Regions from separate parts of the Labrys sp. E2SS-1L genome, predicted to be linked through region 2. Evidence: riboswitches for the same ligand, from Rfam matches in the RefSeq annotation. Region 2 holds a riboswitch; each other region holds the start of a gene.

Region 1 (5,102 bases), 490 kb from region 2:
CGGTCGCGACGGAAGACGATCTGCCGCTCGCCCTTGAACACGGCTCGCGCCTCCTCGGCCAGGATCAGGGCACCATGGGCCTCGTGGTTGACATTGACGAGGCCGGCCGCGGTGAGCTGGCGCAGCACCGATTGCCAGGTGCGCGCCTCGATGTCCTTGCCGGCCCCGAAGACGGGCTGGTTGTCATGGCCGAAGCGCTGGACCTTCTCCGTGACCTTGCCGGTGAGCACGTCGATGACATGGGCGGCACCGAACATCTGGCCGGTGCGGTAGATCGCGGCCATCGCCTTGACGGCGGCATCGGTGCCGTCCCAGCTCTCGACCGGCGACAGGCAGGTATCGCAATTGCCGCAGCGGCCGGGATGGGTCTCGCCGAAATGGGCGAGGATGGCCTTGCGCCGGCACTCGGCGGTTTCGCAGATGCCGAGCAAAGCGTTGAGCTTGCCGAGTTCGACCCGCTTGACCGTCTCCGGCGCATTGCCCTCCTGGATCATGCGGCGGCGCTGCACCACATCGGCCATGCCGTAGCTCATCCAGGCATCCGAGGGCAGGCCATCGCGGCCGGCGCGGCCCGTCTCCTGGTAATAGGCTTCCACCGAAGCAGGGATATCGAGATGGGCGACATAGCGCACGTCGGGCTTGTCGATGCCCATGCCGAAGGCGACCGTGGCGACCAGGCAGAGGCTTTCCTCCTCCAGGAAAGCGTCCTGGTTGGCGCTGCGAACAGCCGCTTCCAGGCCGGCATGATAGGGCAAGGCGCGGATACCCTGCTCGTTCAGCCATTGCGCCGTCTCCTCGACCTTGGCGCGCGACAGGCAGTAGACGATACCGCTATTGCCTTTGTGCCCGGCCAGGAAGGCCAGCAATTGCCGGCGGGCATTGTCGCGCTCGACGATGGCGTAGCTGATGTTGGGCCGGTCGAAGCTGGTGGCGAAGACCTCGGCCTGGTTGAGACCGAGCCGCTCGATGATGTCGGCACGGGTGACCGGATCGGCCGTGGCGGTGAGGGCGATGCGCGGCACGCCGGGGAAGGACGCGGCGAGGCCGCCTAGCTCGCGATATTCGGGCCGAAAGTCGTGGCCCCACTGGCTGACGCAATGGGCCTCGTCGATGGCGAAGAGCGCGATGTCGGCATCGGCGATCAGGGCCTGGAAACCTTGCGTCGCCACGCGCTCGGGCGCGACATAGAGGAGGTCGAGCTTGCCGTCCATCAGGGAACGACGGACCTTATAGGCCTCCTCGCGCGACAGGGAGGAGTTGAGCGCCGCCGCCCGCACGCCGGCCTGCTTGAGTGCCTCGACCTGGTCGCGCATCAGCGCGATCAGCGGCGAGACCACGATGCCGACGCCGCGCCGGCACAGAGCCGGGATCTGGTAGCACAGCGACTTGCCGGCTCCCGTCGGGAACAGCACCACCGCATCGCCCCCTCCGGTGACATGGCGCACCACCGCCTCCTGCTGGCCGCGAAAGGCGGCGTAGCCGAACACGCTATTGAGGATGGCGAGTGGATCTCGCGGAGAGGAGAGGGTCATGCCGGCAGGATGCACCTTGGTGCCTGATTCCATTGCAGGGTGAAGCGTGAGGCTTACCCGACAAGGGCCGTGATTCGAAAATTTCCCGCATGGATTTCCTCTGCTGGCAGACAAATCCGGTGGAATGATCACGGTCGAGAATGCCAGCAAGCCTCTGCCCACCTGCGTGGCGATTGCTGGGGTGACGATGGTGAGAGCTCGCTTGCGATTGCGATAGTTATGTTATAACGTTTCATATAAATCAAAATTCAATGAGGCCTCCCGGCAGCGACATGCTGCGGGGCATCCGCAACGGATCAAGGAATTCCGACATCATGCAGCCCGCGCCGCAGACACCCGTCACCGTCCTCACCGGCTATCTCGGGGCAGGCAAGACCACGCTTCTCAACCGTATCCTGACCGAGAGCCACGGCAGGAAATATGCGGTCATCGTCAATGAGTTCGGCGAAGTCGGCATCGACAATGACCTTGTCGTGGATACCGACGAGGAAATCTTCGAGATGAACAATGGCTGTATCTGCTGCACGGTGCGCGGCGACCTCATTCGCATCATCGAGGGCCTGATGCGTCGGCGCGACCGCTTCGATGCCATCCTGATCGAGACGACCGGGCTGGCCGATCCCGCACCGGTTGCCCAGACGTTCTTCGTCGATGACGATGTGCGCGCCAAGACCCAGCTCGACTCCATCGTCACCGTGGTCGACGCCCGGCATTTGCTCGGCGAGATCGAGACGGCGCATGAGGCGCAGGAGCAGCTTGCCTTCGCCGACACGATCCTCCTCAACAAGATCGATCTGGTCACGGCAGAGGAACTCGATCGGGTGGTGAAGCGGATCCGTCGCATCAATCCCACCGCCACTCTCCACGAGACCCGGCGTTGCGACATCGCGCTCGACAAGGTGCTCGGCCGCGGCGCGTTCGACCTCGACCGTATCCTCGAAGCCGAGCCTGATTTCCTCGAGGGTTTCCATGACCACGACCATGACGATCATGTCGGCAGCTTCGCTCTCGTGTCCCAGGAGCCGCTCGATCCCGGCAAATTCATGCCCTGGCTCAACATGATCGTGCAACAGTTCGGCACGGACATGCTGCGCCTGAAGGGCATCGTCGCCTTCGATGGCGATCCGCAGCGCTTCGTCGTGCAGGGCGTGCACATGCTGCTCGAAGGCGATCATCAGCGTGCCTGGAAGCCCGAGGAGGAGCGTCGAAGCCGCCTGGTCTTCATCGGGCGCAACCTGCCGAAGGACGTGATCGAACAGGGCTTCCTGGCTTGTCGGGCCTGACGCGGGAAGGCAGGGCACGGCATCAGGGGCCGTTCGCTTTGCATATTCGCTTGACCGCGGTCGTGACGCCCCGATAACTGTGCGGTGACGGTTCCCGTCGGATGCAAGTCCGTCGGGAGTAATAGGGAACACGGTTCGGCTTTCTAAAAGCCCATGCCGTGGCTGCCCCCGCAACTGTAGGCGGATTGCCAAGTATCCCCGTGGCGCGAAAGGCGCCATGCCACTGTGGGTCTCCCATGGGAAGGCAGATGCAAGGCCTTTATCCGCGAGCCAGGAAACCTGCCGTCATCTCGATCAATCCCATGTCACGGGCGGGGATGCCCGGAACAGGAGACAATGTGACGTTTCTTCCCGACGTTTCGGGCGCTTGCCCGCCTGTTCCCTCCGCTTCGCACGCTCACGTCCTTTGCCACAGCCTGGCCTGAGGAAACCTCACGGTATTCGGCTGATGCTGAAGACCGCTGCTTCCCTTATCGCGAAACGAGAGAACGTCATGATCCTTTCAACGAGCAAGGCCCGCTGGTCCAGCTTCGCCGTCATGCTTGCGGCCAGCTTTGGCTTGGCGCTGGGTATCGATCCGGCGGCTGCGCAGGCAACGAAATATCCCCTCAAGCTCACCAATTGCGGCCGCACCGTCACCTTCGAGCATGCGCCGCAGCGCACCGTTTCCGTCGGCCAGAGCAGCACGGAGGTTCTCTATCTCCTCGGCCTGGCCGACAAGGTCGTCGGCACGGCGGTGTGGTTCGGCCCTGTATTGCCCGGCTATGAAGCGGCCAATGCCAAAATTCCGCGTCTGGCCGACAATGATCCGAGCTTCGAAAGCGTGATCGCCAGGAAGCCGGATCTTGTGACGGCGCAGTTCCAATGGCATGTCGGGCCTAGCGGTATTGTCGGCAAGCCCGAGCAGTTCGAGGAACTTGGCATCCCGACCTATGTTTCGCCCGCCGATTGCGTCGGCAAGGACAATTCCAGCGGCGGCGACGGCACGCGCGGCACCCTCTTCACCATGGATCTGGTCTATCGGGAGATCACCGAGCTTGCCGAGATCTTCGACGTGCAGGAGCGCGGGGCGAAAGTCGTCGCCGAGCTGAAAGCGCGTGAGGAAGCCGCCCGCCTCAAGATCGCGGCCGGCGATGGCAAGGTCTCCGCCGCCTTCTGGTTCTCGAGCGCCAAGGTCGACGTCGATCCCTATATGGCCGGCAAGAACAGCGTGCCGGGCTATATCATGTCCGCGTTGGGTGTGCGGAACGTCGTGGAGAGCGAGGAGGAGTGGCCGAGCGTCGGCTGGGAGACCATCGCCAAGGCCGATCCGACCATCATCGTCGCCGGCCGGATGGATCGTCGCCGCTATCCGGCCGACGACATCGCCGTGAAGCTCAACTTTCTCAAGACCGATCCGGTGGCAAGCCTGATGCCGGCGGTCAAGCAGGGCCATGTCGTGGAGATGGACGTGCAGGCGATGCAGCCGAGCGTGCGCGTCGTCGAGGGCATCGAGATGCTCGCCGATGCCATCCAGCGTTTCGGCCTGAAGCGCTGAGATGAATCGCCCCGTCACACGATTGCTGGCGATCGGGATGCTGGCGCTGGCGGTGCTCGTGCTGGCCCTCTGGCTGGGCGCCGCCATTGGCGAGACGGCCATTCCGATGGACGTCGTCGCCAAGACGGCTGCCAACCGCCTGTGGGGCGCCGGCTATGGTCTGGATCGCATCGATGAAGGCATCGTGTGGAACTACCGGCTGAGCCGCGCGGTCGTCGCGGCCTGCTGCGGCGCGGCCCTGGCGTTGTCGGGCGTCGTGCTGCAGTCGCTGCTGCGCAACGTCCTGGCCGATCCCTATGTCCTCGGCATCTCGGCTGGGGCATCGACGGGAGCGGTCGGGGTCGTCATCCTCGGCCTCGGGGCAGGGGTCCTGAGCCTGCCCGCCGGCGCCTTTCTCGGTGCGCTGACGGCCTTCGGCTTCGTCGCCTTGCTGGCGATGCGCTCGGGCCGCGGCACCGGCGCGGTGATCCTGGCCGGGGTCGCCGGATCCCAGCTCTTCAATGCCCTGACCTCCTTCATCGTTACCAAGGCGGCCAATGCCGAACAGGCGCGCGGCATCATGTTCTGGTTGCTGGGCAATCTCTCGGGTGTACGCTGGCCCGACGTCTGGCTGGCGCTGCCGGTCACGGCTGTAGGGCTGCTGGTCTGCCTGTGGCATGCCCGCGCGCTCGATGCCTTCACCTTCGGCACGGAATCGGCGGCGTCCCTCGGCATCTCCGTCCGGCGCGCCTATGTCGTGCTCGTCGGTGT
Region 2 (5,102 bases):
CACCTTGCAGGTGCCGCAGAGCCCCATGGTGCAGCCGGTCGGAATGTTGAGGCCGGCGCCACGGGCGAGTTGGAGAATGGTGTCGCGGCTGGAGGCCGGCACCTCGATGCCGGATTTGGTGAAGGCCACGCTGGCTTCGCCGGCAAGGGCCTCGTCCGCACCGACTTCCTCCATTGGCGTTTCGGCTGGCTGAAAGCTCTCTTCATGATAGCGGCGCATGTCGTAGCCATTGGCTTCGAGCATGTCCTTGACCGCTGCCATGAAGGGTGCGGGGCCGCAGCAGAATACTTCGCGCTCGCGGAAATCCGGTGCGATCAGGCGTAGGGCCGGGGCGTTGAGCCGACCCTGGAAGCCGGTCCAGGCTTCATGGGCCTCGGTCTCTTCCACGATCCAGGCGAGGCGGAGGCGCTGCATGCGTCCGGCCATGCGTTCCAGTTCCTGGCGGAAGATGATCTCGCCCGGCCGGCGTGCGCAGTTGACGAAAGCGATATCGGTGGCGCCGCCGTGGTCTTCGGCAAAACGGGTCATCGACATCATCGGCGTGATGCCCGAGCCGGCCGAGATGAAGAGGTATTTTTCGGCCGGATGACGAGAGAAGCTGAACTGTCCGAGCGGGCCGTAGGCCTTCAAGCGCGTGCCGGGTTTGAGGTTATCAAGCATCCAGCGCGTGCCGATGCTGGAGGCCTGCGCCTTGGCGGTGACGCTGATCGAAAGCGGGCGGGAAGGGCTCGACGACAGCGTATAGGTGCGCAGCACCGGCCCGGCCTCGGCGGGGATCTCCAGCGTGATGAACTGGCCGGGCTCGTAGCGGAACCAGCCCTGTTCGGCGGCGCGGAAGGTGAAGGTCGCGACATCGCGGCCCTCATGGATGATCGAAACGCATTCGAGTGCCTGGCTCTGATCGTTCCAGGGCGGCGTTTCGTCGATATGCCTGAATTTCGCCAGGGCTGCGGAGGGCGTCGGCATGGTGTCTACCCCTGTATATATCGGTTTTGCTAACACCCTCCCCTGGAGCGGGAGGGGCGACGCGAAGCGTCGGGGTGGGGTGTTTTCGTCGGCTGCTGTGTTTCTCACCCCACCCCGGACTTCGTCCGACCCTCCCCCTCCAGGGGAGGGTGAAAGGGCCTCAGGCCACGCTGCGCAGGCGGACGCCGTCATTACCCAGCGCCGCTTCCATGGCGTTGCGATACCATTCGACGAACTGCATCACGCCGCCCTCGTGTTCGGGGGCGTAGGGGCCGGGCGTGTAGACGGGCGAGGAGACGCCGAGCTGGTTCTCCTCGACGATCTGGCGATCCTGGTCGTTGGTCATCTGCCAGACATGGGTGAGTTCATCGAGGTCGTAGTCGACCCCCTCGACCGCATCCTTGTGCACCAGCCATTTGGTGGTGACTTGGGTTTCCTTCGGCCCGATCGGGAGCACGCGGAAGCTGACGGCATGGTCGCCCAGCACGTGGTTCCAGGTGGTGGGATAGTGAAAGAGCAGGAGGGCGCCGATATTGCCTTCCTCGATCGTCGGGCTGAGGGGGCGCTGCACGGCCGGCTTGCCGGACATCGTATAGCTGGCGGCATTGCGCAGCAGCGGCATGCGCGCCATGCGGAACTGGCCGTCATCGGAAATGCTGAAGGTGCTGGGCAGGCCGGCTTCCTCGCAACGCCGCCAATGCTGGCCGATGAGCGGATCCTTGTCGGCGCCCTGCACGCCTGTCACCGTCGGGGCCTCGGGGAAGGTGCGGCAGAGCTCGGGATGATTGCCCGCGCAGTGGTAGCACTCGCGGTTGTTCTCCCAGACCAGCTTCCAATTGCCCTTCTCGACGATGGTGCTCTCGAAGGCCACCTTGGTGTTCTTCAGGCCATGCGGTGCCAGATAGGGCATGGCGCCGGCGCGGAAGGTCTCGAAATCGGGTGCCTCCTTGGCAAGGCAGATCCAGACATAGCCGGCCACGCTCTCGCAATGCACGGGCTTCAGCCCATATTGCGCGGCATCGAAGCCGGGTCCCATGTCGCGGGCGAACAACAGGCGGCCGTCGAGTTCGTAGGTCCACTGATGATAGGGGCAGACCAGCTTGGCGACGCTGCCGCTTGTCGCGGCGCAGAGCCGTGATCCCCGGTGCCGGCAGGAATTGTGAAAGGCGCGAATGGCACCGTCGCCGGAGCGCAGCACGATCACCGGATAATCGCCGACCTGGAGGGTGAAATAGCTGCCCGGCTTGCCGAGCTCGCAGTCATGGCCCGCGAACAGCCATTCGCGATACCAGATGTTCTCCATATCCAGCCGGAAGAATTCCGGGTCGGTGTAGAATTTGCCCTCGAGCGTCGTGCCCGGCTGATGGGTCCGGAGACGGCTCAGCATGTCCTGATGCGCAGTCATGTCAAAATCCCGCGTGACAACCAATGCGTTGACTTGACGGCGGGAGGGGAAAGCGGCCCGGCGGTCTGCGCCGGTGAAAAGGCACAGCCGAACCTCCTTCCGGAACGCCCACCGCGTCCGTCGGTTTTCATCGGGGCTGGTTTCCGGGCTCAGGAGCGGCCTTCCGGCCCGATCGCGACGCCTTCCCAGGTCTTCCCGACCCAGTGGCACCTGCCGCGATCTTCTCCTCTACCGTTGCGGGGGCAGCGCCGGATTTGGACCGGCTTCCCAATTCTCCGGGCCGCCTTGGGAGCGGACCGGCACCTCGAATGAGGATTAGAATACATCGAGTCGGCGCGCCGACTAGAGACGATGCGACGGATGATGGTGTGTTCAGGACATTGTTGTCGAGGGCTTGGAGAGGCAGGTCGGGAAGGGGACACCGAATGTCCATCATCCCCCGCGCGGCGGGGAACGACAAAGCAACCAATCACGCTCTTTTCGAGGTATTTGCGCGGTGCTTAAGCGCGAATGAAATTATTCTCGGTAGCGCTGCCCCTCACCTTACCTCTCCCCGTAAGAACGGGGCGAGGAGACTCCGGCGTCGAGTTTAATGCCGAAAACCCGTCATCTCGCCCACCGGCAGAGCGAGATGAGAGTTTTGAAGACTATTCGCTACGCGTGCGCCCCCTCGCCCCGTTCTTACGGGGAGAGGTAAGGTGAGGGGCAGCGCGCGCCCGACGACAAGGGAATGCAATTCCTGCCCAATGGCCTGCTCCTTGAATGCCCGCCATCAATCCCAGCTCAGCGCACCGCCGTTCTGATATTCGATGACGCGCGTCTCGAAGAAGTTCTTCTCCTTCTTCAGGTCCATCGCCTCGCTCATCCAGGGGAAGGGGTTCTCGACATCAGGAAATACCGGCATGAGGCCGAGCTGGGCGCAGCGCCTGTTGGCGATGAAACGCATATATTGTTCGCACGACACCGCGTTGAGGCCGAGAAAGCCGCGCGGCATGGTATCCCGGCCATAGGCGGCTTCCAGCTCGGCGGCCTCGCGGATCATCCGCTGCAGATCGGCCTGGAAGGTCAGCGTCCACAGATGCGGGTTCTCATGTCTGATCTGGTTGATCACGTCGATGCCGAAATTGAGATGGATGCTCTCGTCGCGCAGGATGTACTGATACTGCTCGGCGATCCCCACCATCTTGTTGCGCCGGCCGAGCGAGAGGATCTGGGCAAAGCCGGTATAGAACCACATGCCCTCGAAGATCACATAGAAGGCGACGAGGTCGCGCAGGAAGGCCTGGTCGGCATCCGGCGTGCCGGTCTTGAAATCGGGATCGTCGAGATGCTGGGTGTGCTTGAGGGCCCAGGCGGCCTTGTCGGTGATCGAGGGAACCTCGCGATACATGTTGAAGAGTTCGCCCTCGTCGAGCCCGAGGCTCTCGACGATGTATTGGAAGGTATGGGTGTGCACGGCCTCCTCGAAAGCCTGGCGCAGCAGATATTGCCGGCATTCGGGATTGGTGAGGTGGCGGTAGATCGCCAGCACGATATTGTTGGCGACCAGGCTCTCGGAGGCGGCGAAGAAACCGAGATTGCGCTTGAGCATGCGCCGCTCGTCCTCGGTCAGGCCGTCACGCGACTTCCACAGCGCGATGTCGGCCTGCATCGAGACCTCGGTCGGCATCCAGTGATTGTTGCAGCCGGCGAGATATTTCTCCCAGGCCCATTTGTATTTGAGCGGCAGGAGCTGGTTCACGTCGGCGCGGGCATTGATCATGCGCTTCTCGTCGACCGTGACGCGGCCGCCCTTGCGGTCGATGGCGCCAAGGCCGGTTGCATCCGCCATGCTCTGCGGCAGGGGAAGCTGGCTTGCGGGCGAAACGGGTTCGGACCAGTCGAGCATCGTCATCGTTTTCTTCTCATCGGAGACATTGTCCGGAAGTAACTGAAGCGGCACCTTTGTCATGCCCGGGCTTGACCCGGGCATCCAGGAACCGCACTTCGTCGTCCGGAGGAGGGAACTGGATTGCCGGGTCAAGCCCGGCAATGACAAAGGTCGAGCCAATTCGAGGCACTTATTGGCGGACGAACTCTTGGAGCGCATTCCACCCTGTTCTCGGCTCACTGGCACGCCTCGCAATCGGGATCGTGGATGGAGCAGGCCTTGCCCCAGGCTTCCGATGCAGCCAGGTCCGGCTGAGCCTCGATCAGGATCGGCGCGGCCGCCTGCGGCACCGTGGCGGAGACGGCATTGAGCTTGCCGTCGGTGCCCTTCAGCGTCGATTTCTCGACATGGGTGGCCGAGCGCGAGCGCAGGTAATAGGTCGTCTTCAGACCACGCTTCCAGGCCAGGCGGTAGAGCGTGTCGAGCTTCTTGCCGGAGGGGTTGGCGATGTAGAGGTTGAGCGACTGGGCCTGGTCGATCCATTTCTGCCGGCGCGCCGCGGCTTCGATCAGCCAGGCCGTGTCGATCTCGAAAGCGGTGGCATAGAGAGCCTTCAGATCCTCGGGGATGCGATCGATCTGTCCGAGCGAGCCATCGAAATATTTGAGATCGGAAATCATGACCTCGTCCCACAGGCCGCGCGTCTTGAGATCGCGGACCAGGGCCGAGGTCACCACCGTGAAATCCCCCGACATGTTCGATTTGACGAAGAGGTTCTGATAGGCCGGCTCGATCGATTGCGAGACGCCGCAGATGTTGGAGATCGTCGCCGTCGGCGCGATCGCCATGGTGTTGGAATTG
Region 3 (5,102 bases), 1.2 Mb from region 2:
GATGGAGCGGTAGAAGAGGATGGCGGCCTTCCCTGGGACCGCAGGCGTCTCGCCTGCCCTTTGCCCCTCCGGCAAGCGCGGTGTTTCCGAGAGCAGGCGAGACGCCTGCGGTCCCAGAAAGATCCCGTATTTCGGCACGGCCACTGGCGCTTCCGGTTCGCCGAAATCGAGGCCGCCCAGCCTGGCGGCATAGAGCAGCGAGGCCTGGGCATTCCGGGGGCCGCCTTCACGCCAGTATTGGGCGAGCCGATCCAGCGCCTCCTGCGGCACGGTGGAGAGCTGAGACAGGCGCCCGTCGGGCCTGTCGTCACCGGGAATGAGGGCGAGCGCGATGCCATGGGTGCGCGCCGCCGCCGCCAGTTCCTCCACGCCATAGCGCCAATAATCGAGGCCACCGAGCAGGCGTACCACGATCGCCTTGGCATGGCGGGCCGTCTGATCGATGTAGAGGTCAACGGACATCGGATGGCGCAGCTTCTGCAGCGGCGCCAGGCGCAAATCGTCGAGGCCGGAAGCGGCTGCCAGGGCAAGGTCGCTGTCGGTCAGCGAGGCAAACACGATCGCGCCGGGTGCCTGACCCAGATCGATGGCGGCCTCGCTGGCATCGAGCGAACGCGTATCGGCCGGCAGCAGATGCATCAGCCCTCCAGCGTCTTGCGGATGCCGGCCTGGTCGATGCCCTTCTCGCCGATGATGACGAGGCGGCTCGAACGGGTTTCCTCCGGCGCCCAGGCGCGGTCGAAATGCTGCGAGAAACGGGCGCCGACGCCCTGGACCAGCATGCGCATCGGCTTGCCATCGACGGCGACGAAACCCTTGATGCGCAGGATATCGTGTTCCTCGGCCGCCGCCTTCAGCTTACGCACCAGGGCGTCGGCGTCGAGGATGGCCGGCAGGTCGACGATGAAGGTGTCGAAATCGTCATGGTCGTGCTCGGCTTCGTGATCGTGGTGGGAGGGACGCGCCTCCAGATCGTTCTCGGCCGCTGCCCCGAGCCCGAGCAGCACGGCGGCATCGATGCGGCCCTCGGAGGTGCGCACCACCTTGACGGCGCGCGGCACGGTCTTCTCGATATCCTTCTCCACGCTGTCGGCCTCGCCGGCTGAGAGGAGATCAGCCTTGTTGAGCACGACGAGGTCGGCGCAGAGGAGCTGGTCCTCATAGACCTCCTCGAGCGGATTGTCGTGATCGAGGGAAGCGTCGCCCTCGGCCTGGCGCTTGAGCTCTTCCGGATCATCGGCGAAGCGGCCGGCTGCGACCGCGGCACCGTCGACCACGGCGATGACGCCGTCGACGGTGACGCGCGAGCGGATCGCCGGCCAGTTGAAGGCCTTGACCAGCGGCTTGGGCAGAGCGAGGCCGGAGGTCTCGATCACGATGTGCTCGGGTGCGTTCGGACGCGCCAGCAGCGTCTCCAGAGCTGGCACGAAATCGTCGGCCACCGTGCAGCAGATGCAGCCATTGGCGAGTTCGACGATGGCGTCTTCCGGGCAGCTCTCGATGCCGCAGGACTTCAGGATGTCGCCATCGACGCCGACATCGCCGAATTCATTGACGATCAGCGCCAGCCTGCGGCCATTGGCGGTGGCGAGCAGGTTGCGGATCAGCGTCGTCTTGCCAGCCCCGAGAAAGCCGGTGACGATGGTGCAGGGAACCTTGGTGTGCGCGTTCATTCGGCGGCGTCCTTGAGAGTTGATAGGGGTGGGATGCGCGCGATCATGCTGCGCTTGAAGACTTCGGGACGGCCGCGCCAGGGCATCAGGCCGTCGCTGGAATTGGCCAGCAGCCCGATGCCGGTGAGAATGTCGGGGCCGCTCTCGGCGGTGAGGTCGCCGAAGACATAGGTCCAGGTACCGGGCGCCGACAGCGCCACCGTGCAGGAGCGCTTGCAATTGCCCAGGCACTCGACAGGTTGCAGCTCGACGCTTTCAGGTAGCATGCCGGCGAGCGCATCGCGCAACCGGGCGCCCTGGCGCGGCGCCTCGGGGTCATCGCCCTCGCGCCTGCAGGTCACGCAGACGAGCAGCCGGACTGGAAGAGGTGTTTCTGGCATCGGCCCTGTTCATCGCCGCCGGAGCGGATGGAGGGCGCGGGACCGACGGCAGGGCCGGCGATCGTCCGGGTAGACGGAACCGGCCTCCGAGGCGCCCCGCCCGGACCGGTGACAGCAGTGCGACCGGCAGGTCTCCTGGCTCGCAGCTCATCGCCTCCCGCCGCCTTCCCGGTCACCCAGTGGCCTCAAGGCGGGACGCTCGCCGCTTACAGTTGCGGGGGCAGCCGCGGCTTTGGCATCCAAGGCAGCCGTCGACCGGCCTCCTCTTATCCGCACCGCATTCCCTCTTCTCTCTTAACGAGAGACCGATCGTGGCTGACATAAGGGGTGCGCGGACAGGCTTGTCAATGTTCCCGCTTCCAAAGCACGCGCAAAATCCGGCATAAAGGGCAGCAACGTCGCCATATCAACGAGATTGCCATGCCCGAAGAGAAGCCGCCGGCACCGCCGCCCGAGCCGCAAAAGATCGACGTCATCTTCCGCGGCGGTTCGGTGACGGCTATCGGCGTCGTGCTCGCCTTCTCGCTCGGCTTCCTCAACAACTGGGCCTCGCAGCCGGGAACCTGGATCCCGGAAGACCTGGCGGCCGTCTTTCTCATCGGGGGCGGCATCGTCTTCCAGGTCTGGGCGCTGGCGGGCATGCTCTCGCCCACTTCACTGGAGGGACCAGTCTATCGCCGCATCGTGCGCACCTTCATGATCGGCCTTATCCTCGTCTCGGTCGGTGTCCTTGTCGCCATCGCCGGCGACGCGCTCGGCTACAGCCGGATCTGGTTCAAGCAATAGTCGGGCCTTCCGAACGGGCGGCGACGTTTCTCGATCGTTTCCAGACTGCACAAACTCTCACGTCTGCGTTACCCGTCACCCCGGCGCCATGATTGCCGCCACAATTTGGCCTTCCCGCAATCGCCCACCAGAAGGCCGACGCCGATGGGCCCGGTTCTTCTGCCCGGCATCTGCCGCTGGAAGGCCTGCCCATGGTTGCCATCACCGTCAATTCGACCACCCACCAGCTCGACATCGAGCCCGAGACCCCTTTGCTCTGGGTCCTGCGCGATGAACTCGGCCTCACCGGCACCAAGTTCGGCTGCGGCATCGCCCAATGCGGCGCCTGCACCGTCCATGTGAACGGCGCCGCCATCCGTTCCTGCCAGACCCAGATCGGCGACGTCGACGGCGCCACCATCACCACGATCGAGGGCCTGTCGGCGGACGGCAAGCATCCGGTGCAGCAGGCCTGGCTGGCTGAGGACGTGCCGCAATGCGGCTATTGCCAGTCGGGCCAGATCATGGCCGCCGTTGCCTTCCTGAAGGACACGCCAGCGCCCACCGACGCGGATATCGACAACGGCATCACCAATATCTGCCGCTGCGGCGCCTATCCGCGCATCCGCGCCGCCATCCATCGCGCCGCAGAGCTGATGAAGGGATGAGGCCATGAATGCGATCGACCGCACCTCCGCCGCGCTGAGCCGGCGCAGCTTTCTCGCCATCGGCCTCTCGGCCGCCGGCGGCCTGATGATTGGCGGGTTCATCCCCAATGCCGCCGAGGCCCTTGATATTGCCGACGAGCCCTGGGCCGGCACAGCCACTGACGGCGAGATCAACGCCTGGATCCTGATCGAGCCCGACGACACCGTGATCATCCGCGTGGCGCAATCGGAAATGGGCGAAGGCATCTTCACGGCCCTGCCGATGATCGTCGCCGAGGAGCTCGGCTGCGACTGGGCCAGGGTGAAGCCCGAATACGCCTCGGCCAGCCGGAACCTGCGCGAGAACACCGTCTACAAGCGCATGGGCACCGGCGGTTCCGGCGCCGTGCGCCGCTCGCGCGAATTCCTGCAGGCGGCCGGCGCCAATGCCCGCGAAAGGCTGGTGCAGGCAGCTGCCACGCGCTGGCAGGTGCCGGCCGAAAGCTGCAGTGTCGATGCCGGCAAGGTGCTGCACCGGGCCAGCAATCGCAGCCTGCGCTTCGGCGAGCTTGCCGGCGAGGCCGCCAAGGTCACGCTGGCCAAGGAGCCAGCGATCAAGACGCCCGAGCAGTTCACGCTGATCGGCAAGCCGTTGGCGCGCCTGGATACGCCGCCCAAGCTGACGGGAGCGGCAAAATTCGGCATCGATATCCGCCTGCCGGACATGGTCTATGCCGCCGTGGTGACCTGCCCCGTCTTCGGCGGCCGCGTGAAATCCCATGACGAGGCCGCCATCAAGGGCCGCCGCGGCATCCTGGCCGTGGTGCCGATCGAAGGCGGCCTCGCCGTGGTGGCCGACCGGTTCTGGCGCGCCAAGGAAGCGGCGCTCGCCTTACCGGTGATCTGGGAGGAGGGTCCGGCTGCCGAAACGGACAGCAAGCGCTTCGACGCCGACTATGTCGCCGCGCTCGACGGCCCCGCTGTCACGGCGCACAAGGAAGGCGACGTCGACACCGCCCTCGCCCGCGGCAAGCGTGTCGACGCTCTCTACCAGGCGCCGCACCTGGCCCACGCCCCGATGGAACCGCTCAACTGCACCGCCCATGTCCATGACGGCAAGGTCGAGGTCTGGATGGGCACGCAGAACCCCGACATGGCGCTCCAGCTCGCCGCCAAGGCGGCGGGCGTCGCGCCCTCCGCGGTGGAAATCCACAATTGCTTCCTCGGCGGCGGCTTCGGCCGGCGCGCCGTCAACGACGAACTCGTGCAGGCCGTGACGGTGTCGAAGGCTGTCGGCAAGCCGGTCAAGCTGGTGTGGACGCGCGAGGAGGACATGCGCCACGACCGCTATCGCCCGCAGGCCGCCATCCGCTTCCAGGCCTCCCTCGGCGAGGACGGCCTACCGGCGGCGATCCATGTCCGCACGGCCGTCGGCTCCATCCAGCGCTCGCTCGGCTGGGGCAAGGTGGAGAACGGCGTCGAGCCCTCCGCCGTCGAGGGCCTCGCCAACATGCCCTACCGCTCCGGCGCGGCCCAGATCGACTGCATCCTCAAGAACACCCATGTGCCGGTGATGTTCTGGCGTTCGGTCGGCTCGTCACAGAATGCCTTCGCCCTGGAGAGCTTCATCGACGAAA

What was found. A riboswitch is a leader RNA that binds a small molecule or an ion and turns the genes downstream of it on or off. The one in region 2 is predicted to bind cobalamin.
Region 1: it holds a riboswitch for cobalamin, as region 2 does, so the genes downstream of both, ACIGJE_RS12010 (ABC transporter substrate-binding protein) here and ACIGJE_RS14260 (aromatic ring-hydroxylating oxygenase subunit alpha) in region 2, are expected to answer to the same signal.
Region 3: it holds a riboswitch for cobalamin, as region 2 does, so the genes downstream of both, ACIGJE_RS08490 (DUF1636 family protein) here and ACIGJE_RS14260 (aromatic ring-hydroxylating oxygenase subunit alpha) in region 2, are expected to answer to the same signal.

Annotation. Positions count from the first base shown of each region.
Region 1 is NZ_CP172712.1:2,603,149-2,608,250, forward strand. Features, by position in the region: gene recQ (DNA helicase RecQ) at 1-1,565, opposite strand, end outside; gene ACIGJE_RS12005 (CobW family GTP-binding protein) at 1,847-2,815, shown strand; cobalamin riboswitch at 2,887-3,116, shown strand; gene ACIGJE_RS12010 (ABC transporter substrate-binding protein) at 3,309-4,352, shown strand; gene ACIGJE_RS12015 (FecCD family ABC transporter permease) at 4,354-5,102, shown strand, end outside.
Region 2 is NZ_CP172712.1:3,088,636-3,093,737, forward strand. Features, by position in the region: gene ACIGJE_RS14255 (FAD-binding oxidoreductase) at 1-966, opposite strand, end outside; gene ACIGJE_RS14260 (aromatic ring-hydroxylating oxygenase subunit alpha) at 1,127-2,371, opposite strand; cobalamin riboswitch at 2,489-2,693, opposite strand; gene ACIGJE_RS14265 (ribonucleotide-diphosphate reductase subunit beta) at 3,144-4,259, opposite strand; gene ACIGJE_RS14270 (ribonucleoside-diphosphate reductase subunit alpha) at 4,478-5,102, opposite strand, start outside.
Region 3 is NZ_CP172712.1:1,846,697-1,851,798, reverse strand. Features, by position in the region: gene cobN (cobaltochelatase subunit CobN) at 1-639, opposite strand, end outside; gene cobW (cobalamin biosynthesis protein CobW) at 639-1,673, opposite strand; gene ACIGJE_RS08490 (DUF1636 family protein) at 1,670-2,053, opposite strand; cobalamin riboswitch at 2,162-2,378, opposite strand; gene ACIGJE_RS08485 (hypothetical protein) at 2,474-2,839, shown strand; gene ACIGJE_RS08480 ((2Fe-2S)-binding protein) at 3,031-3,486, shown strand; gene ACIGJE_RS08475 (xanthine dehydrogenase family protein molybdopterin-binding subunit) at 3,491-5,102, shown strand, end outside.